DNA from 2 places in the Clostridium subterminale genome. Region 1 is predicted to be linked to the other one. Evidence: a T-box and tRNA genes for the amino acid it is inferred to sense, from the RefSeq annotation. Region 1 holds a T-box; the other holds one or more tRNA genes.
What was found. A T-box is a leader RNA that pairs with one kind of tRNA and senses whether it is charged. The one in region 1 lies ahead of tyrS (tyrosine--tRNA ligase), so its partner is inferred to be a tRNA-Tyr.
Positions count from the first base shown of each region.

Region 2: it has a tRNA-Tyr gene. The T-box ahead of tyrS (tyrosine--tRNA ligase) is inferred to sense a tRNA for this amino acid. The anticodon was not compared.

Region 1 covers NZ_BAAACI010000006.1:904,476-913,680, reverse strand. The annotation lists gene ABDZ93_RS13425 (hypothetical protein) at 1-1,347, opposite strand, end outside; gene tyrS (tyrosine--tRNA ligase) at 1,448-2,677, opposite strand; T-box leader at 2,947-3,170, opposite strand; gene ABDZ93_RS13415 (P-loop NTPase family protein) at 3,238-3,648, opposite strand; gene ABDZ93_RS13410 (heavy-metal-associated domain-containing protein) at 3,938-4,141, opposite strand; gene ABDZ93_RS13405 (heavy metal translocating P-type ATPase) at 4,419-6,854, opposite strand; gene ABDZ93_RS13400 (metal-sensing transcriptional repressor) at 6,868-7,134, opposite strand; gene ABDZ93_RS13395 (ECF transporter S component) at 7,309-7,878, opposite strand; gene ABDZ93_RS13390 (hypothetical protein) at 8,166-8,297, shown strand; gene ABDZ93_RS13385 (peptide chain release factor 3) at 8,336-9,205, opposite strand, start outside.
Region 2 covers NZ_BAAACI010000002.1:196,319-205,523, reverse strand. The annotation lists gene murA (UDP-N-acetylglucosamine 1-carboxyvinyltransferase) at 1-1,031, shown strand, start outside; gene spoIID (stage II sporulation protein D) at 1,173-2,282, shown strand; gene ABDZ93_RS06845 (peptidoglycan DD-metalloendopeptidase family protein) at 2,420-3,112, shown strand; gene spoIIID (sporulation transcriptional regulator SpoIIID) at 3,234-3,488, shown strand; gene mreB (rod shape-determining protein) at 3,585-4,619, shown strand; gene yyaC (spore protease YyaC) at 5,069-5,599, opposite strand; gene ABDZ93_RS06825 (hypothetical protein) at 5,697-6,347, shown strand; tRNA gene ABDZ93_RS06820 (tRNA-Tyr) at 6,716-6,800, shown strand; tRNA gene ABDZ93_RS06815 (tRNA-Val) at 6,804-6,879, shown strand; tRNA gene ABDZ93_RS06810 (tRNA-Thr) at 6,922-6,996, shown strand; tRNA gene ABDZ93_RS06805 (tRNA-Tyr) at 7,003-7,087, shown strand; tRNA gene ABDZ93_RS06800 (tRNA-Val) at 7,091-7,166, shown strand; tRNA gene ABDZ93_RS06795 (tRNA-Thr) at 7,208-7,282, shown strand; tRNA gene ABDZ93_RS06790 (tRNA-Tyr) at 7,288-7,372, shown strand; SAM riboswitch class I at 7,585-7,687, shown strand; gene metK (methionine adenosyltransferase) at 7,785-8,960, shown strand; gene recD2 (SF1B family DNA helicase RecD2) at 9,199-9,205, shown strand, end outside.

The DNA.
Region 1 (9,205 bases):
CTTACCCTTACTTCTTTCATCCTTAATAATAAGCTTACAATCATATTCTTTATCCTTCATATCCATTGGTACATTGAGAAAATAATAATTATTATTTATAGTATTAAACATCTTAAACTCTTGAAACTTAGTGTCTAGATTTTGAACCACATTACTGAAAGTACTAGGGTCTTTCTGAGATAACTTAATTATTTCCATTAAATTATTTTTTATTAAGGATATCTTTTCCCTTAGTTCCTCCTTTACCATAGTACTAGTTATAATCCTATCTATCATGGTTTCTGATTTAAGCTGCTTAAAGAGTTTATTAGAACTATCTACCTCTTCTTTTCTCTGGGATACCACTTTTCCCTGCAGATCATCTTCATCACTAATTATTCCTATTGTTCTTTCATTTATAATGTCACTAGAAGACTTTCCTTCTTTGTTTATCAACTTTTCTGAAGATAATATAGCTTCTTTATTTTCTAAGCTTTCCTTTATTGATGCCATAGTTTGAGATTTATCCTTTTCAGAATAAAATACTTTATCCCCCTCTTGAAAAGTTGAATTCTTATTAACACTGATTTCTCCTTGTGAGTCTTTATTAATATTGCCAGTAATCTGCTCTTTAATAACATTAGCAGTTTCCTCTATCTCGGGTGAAACACTGTATTGATTAGAGACAACCTTCGAAAAAGCTTTAATACTGTCCTCATTTAACTTTATATCTAGAGCTTTCATAACAAATATATCATCTATCTTTAAATTCTTAATTTCATTTAAAACTTTACCTAAAGTTGATTTTATTTGTTCAGCTTCAGGACTAGTATTTTGTATTCCTTTAGCTTCTATATATTTATCAATAAATTTATTTAACTCCTTAGGAGAATTGTTGCTTTGATCTATAAATTCCTTAAGTCCCTTAATTTCTAAAAGATTTTCTTCTGTAATTGGAATATTGTTCTTAAGCATAGATTTTAATATAGGAACATCCTCTTTTCCTACAGGAAAATCTAAATTCTTAAGGAGTTCTTCCATTAATGGATCTTTAATAGCTGTATCCACATTGTTTCCTAGGTTATCTATAACATTTGATTCCAATATTCTAAGAAGGAACTTTCCTCCCTCAAATCCATCTAGTTGAAATTTAAACATATAGTCATCTAAATTTTCTTGAAGTATTTCTCCATCTACTCTTGCTGGGAATACCCTTCCATCAAGTAACTTTATTATAACATCAGTTGCACTTCCCTCTAACCTTAAAATTCTAGCAGAAAATGAATCTCCTTTTTTAAAGGTGAGTTTATTAAAATCATCCTTAGTTGTATAGTTTTGTACCATATTAATTTTCCATACATTTGACATACACTTCACCCCCTATTAAACTAATCGTATCATTTTCATTTTAGTGAAGTATATAACAAAAACAATGAGTATACCATAGGCATACTCATGAGTTTTTTTACTAAGCTAACACTAATTTATAGAATTTTTTCTTTCCTCTTTTTATTAAGGCATATCCATCCTTTTCTAGGTAGCTTTCATTAAATGTTGCATTAACATCTTCTATTTTTATATCATTTATAGTAAGTCCACCTTGCTCTATAAGTCTTCTTCCCTCTTTCTTAGATGGAACGATACCTGTTTGTGTTATTATATCAAGAATTAAAGCTGATTTCATATCTTCAGCAATTTCCACTGTAGGTACATTGCTCATGTCTGCTCCACCACTAAATAAAGCTTCTGCTGCTTTTTTAGCTCCATATGCTTCATCTTCTCCATGGATAAGTTTTGTAACTTCATAAGCAAGAACCTTTTTAGCTTCGTTAATTTCTGAACCTTCTAAAGCTGAAAGTTTTCTTACCTCATCCATAGGAACAAATGTTAATAGACGTAAGCATTTTTCTACATCCGCATCATCAATATTTCTCCAGTATTGGTAGAATTCAAATGGTGATGTCTTATTAGGATCAAGCCACACTGCTCCATTAGCTGTTTTACCCATCTTGTTTCCTTCACTATTTGTAAGTAGTGCATTAGTCATTCCATACGCTGACTTACCTTCTTTTCTTCTGATAAGCTCCATTCCAGCTAAGATGTTTGACCACTGATCATCTCCACCTAACTCCATTGTACAATTATATTTTTTGTTTAATACATAAAAATCATAACCTTGCATTAACATGTAGTTAAATTCTAAGAATGACAATCCCTTTTCTAGTCTTTGTTTAAAGCATTCAGCAGTAAGCATTCTATTAACTGAGAAATGTGATCCTATATCTCTTATAAAATCTACATAGTTTAAATCTAAAAGCCAGTCTGCATTATTTTCTAATATTGCTTTACCATCGCTGAAATCTATTAGTCTTGAAAGTTGATCTTTGATACAAGATATATTGTGATCAATTTCCTCCTTAGTTAGCATTTTTCTCATATCTGTTCTACCTGATGGGTCTCCTATCATAGCAGTACCCCCACCAACTAAAGCTATCGGCCTATGTCCTGCCCTTTGCATGTGGGCCATAAACATCATAGCTATAAAGTGTCCTACATGAAGACTATCTGCTGTAGGATCAAAGCCTATATAAAAGGTTACCTTTTCCTTTGCAAGTATTTCTTTCATTTCTTCTTCATGGGTTAATTGTTTTAAAAATTCACGTTCTTTAAGAACGTCATATACATTACGATTTTCCATAGTTTCCTCCAATATATTCTAATTTTTATTTTGCTTTAACTTTCGGCTATAGTTTCCTTTTTTACATATAATTAATTATATTATTTATACAGTTTATATGGTTTATGCTAGCTATATAAAACTTCTATAAACTTTTATTTTTTCATAATGCAGATTACTTAGAAGTCTTTACTCCTTTGTAATTTTGTATCATTATTTTAAAACTTATAATATTAAAATAAATATTAATTTAATAAATTAAGAAAAATAAAAGTCCCTAGTATAAATATACTAGGGACGAAAATTTCCGTGGTACCACCCAAATTTATAATTTAAACTCTCTAAAGCGTCTAAATTATTCTCTTCCTTAATAACGTTAGGAACCCGTAACAGCCTACTACTACTTCAACCTAAGACTCTAAAATGTATTTCATTAAAATCCTTTACTGATTTACACCAACCATCAGCTCTCTTTAAAATTCATTTAATTACTTCTTTTCTTCATCGTCTTTACTATATTTTATTTTAAATACATATTACTATTATTATTATCATTTTTCAAGAGTAAATACTAATTTTCTCTAAACAACATATTTTTTAATAGTATCTGGTATATTATTTTCTTCACAACTAACGTTGGCATAAAAGTCAACTTTAAATTTTTCTGATAAATATTCTAATTTATTTAATATTGAGTTGAAATCATCTGCATCATTACATATGTCACTTAAAATACCGTCTATAAATATACTCTCCACATCGTAGTCCTTAGATATTATGCCACATATAAAACCATAAAAATCTTTGTAATTATGAATATTAAAGTCTTTCGAACATATAAACCTTATGTTCTTATGAATGCGTAGGAGCCCTCTAGTATCATCATCTATATATACTAGATTTCCTTTAGAGCTGTTTACCTTTGAATTAGCCAAATTCATTAATGCTTTTGTTTTCCCAGAGCCTTTTTCTTTACAAAATACTTGAATCATTTTAAACGCCCCCAAACTTTTTAATAAAATACATTAACTTTAATAGTTATATTATATAATATTCAGAATATTTTATCAATAGTTCCTATCAACTTATATATTTCTGTTATTTTAATTATATGTGAATAATTAGTACATTATTATTATTTTATACACATAAGAAATTAATCTTAGATATAATTGTTTAAAAATCATAAATAGTAAAAATGCCTTAAAGTTTACTTTCATTAAAATCTAGTAAACTTTAAGACATTTTATTATTTCACTGTTATATATTTGATGTTAATTTTTACTCTATACCTACAACATCATACCCTTCTTCTTCTATAGTAGCTCTTAAAACATCATCACTTTCAGTAGCTTCTACTAAAGCATATTTTCCTTCTAAATTAACCTCTACTTCTGAAACTCCAGATAACTCTTCTAAAGCATTTTTTACGTGAGCTACACAGTTTTTACAGCTCATTCCTTCAATTAATATTTTCTTTTTCATACCTTTATCCTCCTAAAATATTTATTAATATTTATCCGATGACCACCAGCTCTAATACTACCATCTTCTTAAAAGTGGAAGTTAAGAGTTGCTACGTCCCTGGATAACGATTTCTAAAGCTTCATAAAAGCTAAGAACTCTGTTTATAATTTAATGTTATCATTAAAATTACCAATTACCTTGAAACCTGCATGAACAGAACAACTATTTAAATAGTTATATAGTTATATAGTTGTATATTTCTATAGTTCCATAGAGAAAATTTAATATAGATATATTAAGCTTTAAATCTTCTAAGTCTTAATGCATTTAATAATACTGATACTGAGCTTAGGCTCATAGCTCCTGCAGCTATCATAGGGTTCAATAATGGGCCACCAAAAATGTGTAATACTCCCATAGCTACCGGTATACCTAAGACGTTATAACCAAAGGCCCAGAATAAGTTTTCCTTTATATTTTTAATCGTTGCTTTGCTTAGTTTTATAGCTGATATTACATCCATTAAGTCACTTCTCATAAGAACTATATCTGCTGATTCAATAGCTACATCTGTTCCAGATCCTATTGCTATTCCTATATCTGCCTGAGCAAGAGCTGGAGCATCATTAATACCATCACCAACCATACCTACTCTATTTCCACCTGCTTGAAGCTTCTTAACTTCATTTGCTTTATCCTCTGGTAAAACCTCAGATAATACTATATCTATACCAACTTGTTTTGCAATGGCATCTGCTGTTCTCTTATTATCTCCAGTTATCATAGCTACTTTTATGCCCATTTTATGCAGACTTTCTATAGCATTTTTACTACTTCCTTTAACAGTATCTGCTACAGCTATAATTCCAGCAAGATTTCCATCTATAGCTATATACATTGGTGTTTTTCCCTCCGAAGCTAATCTATCAGAAATTTCATCTAAGTTTGAAATGTTAATATTCTTTTCCACCATAAGCTTCTTATTTCCTAAGAGAATATCTTTTCTATCTATTTCTACCTCTATACCGTGTCCCGGTATAGCATTAAATTTATCAATTGCTTTTAAACTTAAACCTTTTTCTTCTGCATCTTTAACAATAGCTTCACCAAGTGGATGCTCAGATCCTTTCTCAGCACTAGCCGCTAACACAAGAATTTCCTCTTTTGCCTCTCCATTAGTTACAATATCAGTAACCTTTGGTTTTCCTTCTGTTATAGTTCCTGTTTTATCAAATACTATGGTCTTTAATTTATAAGTAGTCTCTAACGCTTCTCCACCCTTAATTAAAACACCATTTTCAGCACCCTTTCCTGTTCCAACCATAATGGCAGTTGGAGTAGCAAGACCTAATGCACATGGGCACGCAATAACTAATACTGCAATAAATATAGTAAGAGAAAATATAGGTGTTTCACCAGCAATCAACCAACCTACTGAAGCAATTATAGCAAGACCAATAACTATTGGTACAAAGTATGCTGATATAACATCTGCTAGTTTAGCAATAGGTGCTTTTGAACCTTGTGCATCCTCTACTAACTTAACAATTTGTGCAAGAGCAGTATCTCTACCAACCCTAGTTGCCTTATATTTAATAAATCCTGTTTTATTAATACTAGCTCCTATTACGCTACTTCCTATAGATTTTTCAACAGGTATACTCTCTCCTGTAAGCATTGATTCATCTATAGATGTATTTCCTTCTATAACTTCTCCATCTACTGGTAACTTTTCACCTGGTTTAACTAGTACTATATCCCCAACTATAACCTCTTCTACAGGTACCACAATTTCTTTGTTATTTCTAATTATAGTTGCTGTTTTAGGAGCTAACCCCATTAAAGCCTTTATTGCTTGGGATGTTTTACCTTTAGATACTGCTTCTAGATATTTACCTAAGGTTATTAAAGTTAATATAACTGCAGCAGATTCAAAGTATAGATGCATTGCATACTCATGATCCCCTTGCATTATTTTATATATAGCAAATATTCCATATATAAATGCAGCTAAAGTTCCTATAGATATTAGTGAGTCCATATTAGGACTTAGTTTAACTAGATTTTTAAGTCCTACCTTATAGAATTTATATCCAGCTATCATTACTGGTAATGTTAGTATCAACTGAATTAATGCAAAGTTTAACGGATTGGCCATAGGATCTATTATAGCTGGAAGATGCATTCCTGCCATATGTCCCATTGTTATTATCAGTAGTGGAACTGTAAAAATTAGGGAAGCTATAAACCTTGTGAGTAATCTACTAGCCTCGTTTTTTTCCTTTCCCTGTTTTTCCTTATCTTTATCCTCTTCTTTAATTAACTTATATCCAGCTTTATCTACCGCTGCTCTTATATCACCATAAGATATTTTATCTTCATCAACTTTTATTGTAAGCTTCTCTGTAGCAAAATTTACTGTAGAATTTTCTACACCTTCTAGTTTTTTAGTTACTCTTTCTATTCTATTAGCACAGGCAGAACAAGTCATACCTTCTATTTTAAAATCATAGGTTTTTACATTTTTCTTTACACCATATCCTGCTTTAACTACGGCTTCTTCAATTTTTTGAGAACTCAATTTTTCATTATTAAAATCTACAGTTAAAGTTTCTGTAGCAAAATTTACATTTGCTCTTTCAACACCCTCTAACTTATTAATTGCTCTCTCCACTCTATTTGCACAAGCAGAACAAGTCATTCCTTCTATTTTAAATGATTTATTATTCATATTTTCACCTTCTTTATTTTGTAATTATCTTTTCTAATATATTATTTATTTCCACAATCTTTTCATCCATATTATTATTTATTGCTGCGTCTTTAACACAATGATTTAAGTGACCTTTTAGGATTTCTAAGTTGGATTTCTTTAGTAAAGCTTGAGATGCTAAGATTTGATTAGAAATATCGATACAATATCTCCCCTCCTCTATCATCTTTATGATTCCATCTATCTGACCCCTTGCCGTTTTTAACGATTGCAAAGCTTTTTTTCTTTCTTCACTCATCTTTCTACCTCCCCTCCCCCCTCAGGGGGTATACCTATATATTAGTGTTAGTTTTGTATTTTGTCAACACATAAAATTATATTTTTTTATTAATCGTAATTATTAAGTGTATTTTAATTTAGTTTGCCCAAAAATTAAAAATAAAAGCATCACTTTTAGTGATGCTTAACTCATCTATAAATATTTAGCCAAATATTTTTTTAATGATATAGAAAGCGGTAATCCTATAACAATGCCCCCTACCACTTGAAGAATATTAGCTGGTATGTCCTTTAAAGCTACCACAAACCCTTGTCCAATAGTTGGCATTCCATATACAAAGTGATTTAAGCAGCCACCAGCAAGAAAATATCCAAAGATCATAACTATTCCTGCCACAATGAATGCAAATAAATTATTCCAAAATTTTTCTCCTTCAAAGCCACTTCTATATGCTATAGCTCCTGCTATATATGCCATAACTCCTTTTATAACAAATGTAAATGGCGCCCATATATAATATGGAGAAAACAAATCAAAAAATGTCATACCTATAGCGGCAGCTACTGCTCCTCTTTTCTTTCCTAGTAAGATGGCACATAAAAATAGTACTGCATCCCCTATGTGCAAAACTGCATTGTCTCCTACTGGTATAGCTATAAATGCAGTTGCGATATATGTTAACGCTGCCATAAGTCCTATTTGAACTATTCCACTAGTGCTAAAACTATTTCTCGATGCTTTTATTGATGCCTTTTCTTTCATCTAAAGTCCCCCTTTATGATTATTTCAACATTGTACCCATACATTAAATTCAGTATCCATACAATTAAATTATACATTAAATCTAAAGAATTTCAACATTATTTTTTGATATAAAAGAATAATATTAAATATTTTACACAAAATAATTTTACCTTTGATTTTCAGATCTTATAATCCTATATGTTTTGAGAAAATAGTCAAAAGATATAACTTATTACATTACTTAGATGTAGAAAGGATTGACATATATGATGTACCTTCATTGGTTTGGTAGCTTTTTACTATTGATGGTTTTAATTGGTTTATTTTTTGTTATGGGAGGAAATTTAATTAATTTAATAATTGCAGTAGCTCTTCTAACTATTGCCATGGACTACATAGAAGAATACTTCACTGTGAGAAATAAATTTAATAGCTAAATAAAAAATTCCTCAAACAAATTTGAGGAATTTTTTTATTATTCACCTTTACTTATATTAGATAAAACTAAGCCCTTATTATGATCTAAAGCCCAACTAATACCCCAATCATTTTGGAATATAAGCAAGTCTCTATCTTTAATATCTTTAACAACTTTAGAATCACTTGTTAAACTTAAATCTTCAACTTTACCTTCTAAAGCTTCAATCCACCTAATATTTCTATATGGAAGCATATCCATTTTAATATCTACATTATATTCATTTTTTAGTCTAAATTCTAAAACTTCAAATTGAAGAACTCCTACAACTCCTACTATGATTTGTTCCGTTCCTATGTGAAGTTCTTTAAATACTTGAATTGCTCCCTCTTGAGCTATCTGTGTTACCCCTTTTATAAACTGTTTTCTCTTCATAGTATCTACAGTTCTAACCCTTGCAAAGTGTTCTGGTGCGAAGGTTGGAATTCCTTCAAACTTAAACTTCTTACTTGGTGAACAAAGAGTATCTCCTATACTAAATATACCTGGATCAAAGACTCCTATAATATCTCCAGCATAAGCATTATCAACAATTTCTCTGTCTTGAGCTAAGAATTGTTGAGGCTGTGCTAGCTTTATTTTATTTCCGCCCTGAACATGATAAACTTCCATACCTTTTTCAAATTGACCTGAACATATTCTCATAAAAGCTATTCTATCTCTATGAGCCTTATTCATGTTAGCTTGAATTTTAAATACAAAAGCAGAAAACTTATCATCTTTAGCTTCTATCTTTCCAATATCAGAATTTCTTCCTAATGGAGCTGTAGTTAGCTTTAAGAAGTTCTCTAAGAATGGTTCTACACCAAAGTTAGTTAATGCACTACCAAAAAATACAGGGGTAAGTTCTCCAACTCTCACCTTTTC
Region 2 (9,205 bases), on a different contig from region 1:
TAAATACAAAAAACTTAAAATATGAAGGTATAGATAATGACTTAGTAAGAAAAATGAGAGCATCTTTTCTAGTTATAGGTGCTATGGTAGCTAGATTTGGAAAGGCAAAAATTTCTTTGCCGGGAGGATGTAAAATAGGATCTAGACCTATAGATTTACATTTGAAGGGACTAAAAGCTTTAGGTGCAACCATTAAAGAAGAATATGGATATGTTGAAGTGGTTGCAGAACAATTAGAGGGTAATACAATTTATTTAGACTTTCCATCTGTGGGGGCTACAGAGAACTTAATGATGGCTGCAACCCTTGCTAAAGGGGATACTTATATAGAGAATGCAGCTAAGGAACCAGAGATAGTAGATTTAGCTAACTTTTTAAATAAAATGGGAGCTCAGGTTGAAGGAGCAGGAAGTGGTAAAATATGCATAAGAGGAGTAAAAAGGTTAAATGGAGTTTCATATACACCTATATTTGATAGGATAGAAGCAGGAACATTTATAATAGCAGCACCAATTACAAAGAGTAAAATAACTATAGAAGGTGTTGATGAAGAACATCTAAAGTCAGTGATAGTTAAATTACGTGAAATGGGTGTTAAGATTGATGCGCTAGGAAATAAAATTGTTGTAGATGGAGACGTAGAATTAAAACCTACAGACATTATGACTATGCCTCATCCAGGATTTCCAACAGATATGCAATCACAAATGATGACATTGCTAAGTATCACCCCAGGCAGAAGCAGTGTAACAGAGACTATATTTGAAAATAGGTTTATGCAAGTGGCAGAATTAAGAAGAATGGGTGCTAAGATTAATGTTAACGGAAGAATTGCTACAATAGAAGGTGTCAAAGAGCTTACAGGAGCAGAGGTAGTAGCACCAGATCTAAGAGCAGGAGCGGGCCTGATTTTGGCAGGTTTATGTGCTAGGGGTGAAACTATAATAGATCACATACATCACATAGATAGAGGATATGTAACTATAGAGGATAAGCTTACTGCACTAGGTGCACAAATAACTAGAATATAATAATATTTGATATAGCTCAGCTTTTTGTTAAAGGCTGAGCATTTTTATATAAAATTATATGCATATTACTATAAATATAATAATAAATATAACTATGTCATCTAGTACAGCAGAAAAATATATTTATTAGGAGGAAGAAAAGTGAAGTACTATGGGAGGATTAAAATTACTTTAAATTATGATAAAGCTTTAGCTATTGTTAAACCAATATTGACAGTGGCTATATATTCAGCGGTATTACTAGGATTTCTAATATTATCTTATAAGTTGATATTAGGTGAAGGGAGTAAGATAGGTCAAAAAGTAAATGATTCACCAGATGCTATAGAGGTAATGCAAGCTAAGAACGAAGCTACAGCGTCAAACAAGGATGTTCCATTTAATATAGATGTAGATACAATAAAGGTTTATTTGACAAAGGGAAATAGGATTGTAGAGGTGCCTTTAGAAGAATATATTAAAGGAGTAGTATGTAGTGAAATGCCATTAAACTTTAATAAAGAGGCCTTAAAGGCACAAGCTATAGCAGCAAGGACATACACATTAGCACATACAAAAGCTGTATCAAGTGGATGTGCTAATGGAAGAGGAGCGGATTTGTGTGATACAGTTCATTGTCAGGTATATACACCTAAAGAAGAAAAAATAGCTCAATTAGGTGTAGGAGGAGAAAGTAAGTGGAAGCTAGTCGAAGATGTGGTGGATGAGACTAAAGGCATGGTATTAACATATAATAATGAATTAGTATTGGGAGCATACTATTTCTCTACAAGTGGTGGGAAAACTGAAAATGTTGAAGATGTATTTTCAACAGCACTGCCTTATCTTAGAAGTGTTGAAAGTTTAGGAGAAGATGTTGCACCTAGATATAAAAGTACAGAAACTATAGACGTAAACAGATTTGCGCAAATAGTGAATAGTAGTTATAGCGATGCAAATTTATCACCTGCTAATCTACAAAATCAAGTTAAAATAAATAATTATACAGATGGTGGATCAGTGAAAGAAATAACTCTTGGAAATGTTACTATAACGGGAGTTAAATTTAGACAGTTATTTGGATTGAATTCTGCTAATTTTTCTTTAGAATTTTTGAATAATCAAATAGCTATAAATTGTAATGGCTTTGGTCATGGAGTAGGCATGAGTCAATGGGGAGCTAATGTAATGGGTGGCCAAGGCAAGAGTTGCGAAGAGATCTTAAAACACTATTATACAGGTATTGAAATAAAAAATATTAATGGAAATTAGAGAAAAAATAGGGCTTTTGCCCTATTTTTTAGTTTTTGGCAAAAAAATACGCAAAAAGTGGGGTAAATAAGAAAAAATTTTTCTTATAGTGTATTAATTTCCCAATAAACGTCCACAATACTGATGGAGGTGTTTTTATGAACAATAAATTTAACAAAGTGAAGCAATTTTTCAAAAAAGAAGGCTTCTATGTAATTTTATTTGTTTGTCTATGTGCTGTTGCTACAGTTGCAGCTGTAACAGCTGGAAGAAATAACAGTAAGAATTCTGAAGAGGATAAAGTAGCATTAGAACAAACAGAAAAAGAAGTTGTAACTCAACCAGAAAAACCTGAAAATGCACTACAAGTTAAAGATGATCTTGAGTCAGTACCAACAGTTCAGAATGATGATACTGCAGCAGTTTCATCTCAAACTGAAGTTAGTTTTAAAAATCCAGTAGAAGGTACTTTAGGTAGAGCATATTCTGAAGATCCAGTATATTGGGCAACAACTAAGAGTTATAAAAATCACTTGGCTATGGATGTTAAAGCTGCAGAAGGATCAGCAGTTGTAGCAGTAAGTGCTGGAGTGGTTAAAAAAGTAGATGTAAGTACAGAAGGTACCTATGTAGAAATAGACCATCAAAATGGACTAACTACAATATATGGAAACCTTAAAGAGCAGGTTTTAGTTAAAGCTGGAGACAAAATTACAGCTGGTCAAGAAATAGGAGCTGTAGGAAAAACTACAAACCTTGCATATGAGGAATATGGAGATTATCTTCACTTCCAAGTATTACAAGATGGAAAAGAAGTAGATCCAGCTAAATATGTTAGTTATAAGAAATAACTAACATAAAATTAATATTCTTGCTAGCTTTTAAACTTTAAAGTAAAAGGCTAGCAAGAATGTAATTTAAATGAGGAAGTTAGCATATTTATAATTATAGAAGGGTTAAGGAGGTAACGCTTTGAAAGACTATATTGAAGATAGAGTACTAGAAGTAGCAAAATATATAATAGAATCCGAGGCTACAATAAGAAAAACAGCATCGGTATTTGGTGTAAGTAAAAGTACAATTCATAAGGATATGACTGAAAGATTACCTAAAATAAATGCTCAAATAGCAGAAGAAGCAAAAAACATCTTAGATCTAAATAAAGCCGAAAGACACATTAGAGGTGGAAAAGCTACTAAAATGAAATATAAAACAATTGAAGGTTAGGTAGAATAGTAATATAATAAGTGTATATTGTTTTAGTAAATATTGTATAGTATTTCAATAAGAAGAAAATACTAAAGAGCAGGAGTGAATTTTAAGATGTTTTTTTTCGGTGTAGGAACAGATATGGGAATAGACTTAGGTACGGCTACAGTGCTTGTTTACACGAAGGGTAAGGGTATAATACTAAAGGAACCTTCAGTTGTAGCAATAGATAAAAGTGCCAATAAAGTCTTAGCAGTAGGTGAAGAAGCTAGAAAGATGATAGGTAGGACACCAGGCAATATTGTTGCAATTCGTCCACTTAGGGATGGGGTGATATCAGATTATGATGTTACAGAAAAAATGCTAGAGCACTTTATAAAGAAGGCTTGCGGTAAGAGAAAGATGTCAACCCCAAGAGTTGTAATGTGCGTACCTTGCGAAGCTACAGAAGTAGAAAGAAGAGCTGTTGAGGATGCTGCAAGAAATGCAGGGGCTAAAAAGGTTTTATTAATAGAAGAGCCTTTGGCAGCAGCTATAGGAGCAGGGTTGGACATCACTAAAGCTAGTGGTAATATGGTTATTGACATAGGTGGAGGTACCACCGATATAGCAGTAATTTCTCTAGGAGGAATGGTTGTAAGAGAGTCTATTAAAGTTGCTGGAGATGATTTTGATGATGCTATAATTCGTTACATAAGGAAAAAGCATAAATTAATGATTGGAGAAAGAACAGCAGAAGAACTTAAAATAAACATTGGATGCGCATATCCAAAAGAAGAAGAAGCGAAAGCAGAAATAAGAGGAAGAGACCTTATAACTGGACTACCTAAAAATATCACAGTTTGTTCTAGTGAAATGGAGGAGGCATTAAAAGAAGCTGTTACTTCCATAGCTGAATGTGCACATTCTGTACTAGAAAAAACACCACCTGAACTGGCTGCAGATATAGCTGATAAAGGTATAATAATGACTGGTGGCGGAGCTTTATTAGATGGGTTAGATAAACTTATTGAACAAGTTACTAATGTACCAGTATATGTAGCAGAAGATTCAGTATCTTGTGTAGCTATTGGAACAGGAAAAATGCTTGACTATGTAGATAAGTTAGACGATTCTTTTACAGGATATAATGTTTCAATAAATAGTTAAGATGTACAAGTTAGAATATTAAACCTATATTTTAAATTATGTAAATAAGTTTATATGATGTCTAACGATAAAAGTTAAAAATAAAGGTTATATAAATATAAACAGAGTTCTTAGCTTCTTTGAAGCTTTAGAAATCGTTATTCAGGGACGGAGCAGATCTTCACTCCCACTTTAAAGAAGATGGGAGTATTAGAGCTAGTAGTCATCGGATAAATTTTAAAATGTAATTCAATATACCTACTATGCAAATAAATATTTGTATAGTAGGTATATTTTATTTTATCTCATGTCTATTCATTGTAATCATCTAATCTTATATGAAGGTGGGAGTTAATAAAGATTATAATACTCCCTTTGAAATTAAAGGTTAATTGAATGGTGTTTAATATTATAAATAGTTAAATAAGTACATGTACCTTATATAATATCTAGATGAGAATTGTTCATTATTAATCACATAATGAACTGAGATAATACCCATGAACAAGTCCTTGAGTTATGACTTTAGATATTTCTAAAATTAGATTTAATCGTATATTTCTACTTGTAAAGGGTTCATCAATATCACTAGAATCAACAATACCTATTATTGAAATATCTCCTACAGGGGAAAGTGATTTGCCAACACCTTTTCCAGGATTAATTGGATAATCTCGAACTTGTATCTCACCAATTTTATTAGGAGGACCAAGACAAGCATCAATACCAATAATTTTAGAATTTGGATGTTTTGATTTTATATCGGATAGTTTACTATCTAAATTTAATGCATGTATAGGATTAGCTATGGTTCCATAGACTGGCAATGGAAAAAATTTTTCTTCTAGCATACTACCAATAAGAGGACCTAAGCAGTCTCCAATGCATCTATCGGTTCCTATACAAACAATAATTGTGTCTGTATTTAATTCATCTTTTAGAAAGTTGGATAAGGTATAATAACCTAATGAATCTTTGTAATGAATCTTAACTTTGCTCACAGAAACACCTCCATATGAATTTATATGAAGCAACTTCGGTATAAATTCTAAAAAATATGGAATAATTTAGATAGTTTTTATTTAAGGAGGATATGTTATGAATAGAAAGGGATATTCTGTGACCATAATTCTATATACAATAGTAAATATAACAGCTTTAATGAGCTTAAATATAAGTAATGAAAATTCAAATTACAAAGAGGAAAATAAGGTTATAGCTAAAAGCAATGAAAAAGATGAAAATTATAATAAAGAAATTCCTACTGACATACAAAAGGAGTATATAGATGCAAATACTTCGCAGGATTCAGCTAAAAGTGATGAGACTAAAGAAAGTGTAGTATTAGATGAAGATTTAGTGAGAAGAAGAATTCAAGCTAATAGAGAAAGACAAAATAAACCCAATGAAATTTATAAGAGTGATAATGAAATAGTTAAAGCAGATGAAATTGAGTTTGAGAAATATAATAAGGAAATTAAGGAAAAAAGCAAAGTAATGAAGGTTCCTGCAGAAGAATTAGTAAACAAATTGACATTTTCAGAAAAAGCAAAAATAATGAGTATATGTAAAGAATTAAGTGAAGAAGATTATTCAGAGATAAGTGAATTTCTTACTTATAATGATGAACGATTAGCTGTATTAAGAACTCTTAATGTAATAGAGAATAAGGTAGATGAAGATCAAATAGAAGAATTAAAAGAGATATTTTCTAAATATATAGATATGGATAAGGTAGAGGGAAATTAATTATATAAATATATATTAAGAAACTATTTATATATAAACATATGCCAATAGTTGTTGCATTCATGTGGATTTCAGGGATTATTATGTAAGAAATGAATTAAATATATTGAAATAATAGTTATGTATTAGTGCTTTTAATTAGTATAATAAGCTAAATTTAAGTGACAAAATGCCTAAAATTAGGAATTTAAGATTTAACGAGAGAAAAACAATAAAATTTTTATAAAAATATTGAAAAAAGGGGTTGAAAAAAAATCAATATAATTGTATACTAAGTCTTGTCAGTTTAGTGACATTTTTATTTGTGTAAAAGATTGGAAAATGACTCAGGTCAAGGTAGTGTGAAAATCTAATTTTGTTACAATTATGGAGGAGTTCCCGAGTGGCCAAAGGGGGCAGACTGTAAATCTGTTACGTTTCGTTTCGATGGTTCGAATCCGTCCTCCTCCACCATAAGGTCGCATAGCTCAGCTGGGAGAGCACCTGCCTTACAAGCAGGGGGTCACAGGTTCGATCCCTGTTGCGACCACCATAGTAAATTTAAATTCATTAAACTGCACAAATTATATAATATGCTGGCATGGCTCAACGGTAGAGCAGCTGATTTGTAATCAGCAGGTTGTAGGTTCGATTCCTATTGCCAGCTCCATAAAGTGGAGGAGTTCCCGAGTGGCCAAAGGGGGCAGACTGTAAATCTGTTACGTTTCGTTTCGATGGTTCGAATCCGTCCTCCTCCACCATAAGGTCGCATAGCTCAGCTGGGAGAGCACCTGCCTTACAAGCAGGGGGTCACAGGTTCGATCCCTGTTGCGACCACCATAATGAATTATAATTCATTAAATTTCAAGACTATATAATATGCTGGCATGGCTCAACGGTAGAGCAGCTGATTTGTAATCAGCAGGTTGTAGGTTCGATTCCTATTGCCAGCTCCATAAATGGAGGAGTTCCCGAGTGGCCAAAGGGGGCAGACTGTAAATCTGTTACGTTTCGTTTCGATGGTTCGAATCCGTCCTCCTCCACCAAATAAGATACTAAGTTAACTTAGTATCTTATTTTATTTTTTAATAAAATATAAATTAAGAATTGGATAAATGTTTTTATTAAGCTCAAAATATAATTAATGGCATATACGAAGTTAATAGGATGGTAAATATTAACTTATGATATTAATTGTTAAGTATGTTGACAGTTATATTCCCCTATGCTATTATCTATGTATAAATTAATAATATAACTCTTATCAAGAGTGGTGGAGGGACAAAGGCCCAATGAAACCCAGCAACCGGCTAATAAAAGCAATGGTGCCAATTCCTGCGGTGTTTTCTGCAAGATAAGAAAGTTTAGTTTGAAAAGTACTAACCTCTTCTTGTCTGACAAGAAGAGGTTTTAATTTTAAGTGCCGGTAATATTTTAATATTTAGGGAGGAAAATTCAATGAAAAGATTATTTACGTCAGAATCAGTAACTGAAGGACATCCAGATAAAATGTGTGATCAGATATCTGATGCCATACTAGATGCTATATTAGAAAAAGACCCAAATGCTAGAGTAGCTTGTGAAACTGCAACTACTACAGGAATGGTTATTGTAATGGGAGAAATAAGTACAAACTGCTATGTAGATTTCCAAAAGGTTGTTAGAAAAACAGTTGAAGAGATTGGATATAATAGAGCAAAATATGGATTTGATTGCAATACATGTTCAGTATTAACATCTATAGATGAGCAATCACGCGATATTGCTATGGGAGTTGATGAGGCTTTAGAAAGTAAAGCAGGTCAAATGAATAATGATGAGGCTACAGGTGCTGGAGACCAAGGTATGATGTTCGGATTTGCTACGAATGAAACAGAAGAATATATGCCACTTCCAATTGCTACGGCTCATAAATTATCAAGAAGATTAACAGAAGTAAGAAAAAATGGAACCTTATCTTACTTAAGACCAGATGGAAAAACTCAAGTAACTGTAGAATATGAAGACAATAAGCCAGTTAGAATAGATACTATAGTAATTTCAACTCAGCATTGTCCAGATGTTACAAGAGAACAAATCGAGAAGGATTTAAAAGAGCATGTTATAGCTACTATAGTACCTGCTGATTTATTAGATGAAAGCACAAAATACTATATAAATCCTACAGGTAGGTTTGTTATTGGCGGACCTCAAGGAGACTCAGGTCTTACAGGTAGAAAAATAATAGTAGATACTTATGGTGGATCTGGTAGACACGGCGGTGGAGCTTTCTCAGGAAAAGATCCAACAAAGGTAGATAGATCTGCTGCTTATGCATCAAGATGGGTAGCTAAAAACTTAGTAGCTGCTGGTGTTGCTGATAAATTAGAAATACAACTTGCATATGCTATTGGTGTTGCTAGACCAGTATCTATACAAATTGATACTTTTGGAACTGGAAAGCTTTCAGAAGATAAGATAGTTGATATAGTTAATAAAGTTTTCGACTTAAGACCATCTTCTATTATAAGAGAATTAGATTTAAGAAGACCTATATACAAACAAACTGCTGCTTATGGACATTTTGGAAGAAATGACTTAAATTTACCATGGGAGCAATTAAATAAGGTTGAAGAAATAAAGAAATATATATAAAAATTTAAAAGATATATATTTATAAACAAGAGTCCACACTAATACTATGATATATTAGTGTGGATTTTTTTAAAAAAGGCTATAATTAAATTTATATAGAGTATGAAATTTAACAAGGATAAATATTTTTACTTTAAACTGTGTCATATTACTAAATCTTATTATATTTTAATATATATGAGATTTAATTTGGTATAATAATTATAAATAGATAATAATAGGTACTAGGAGAGATTTTATGATAA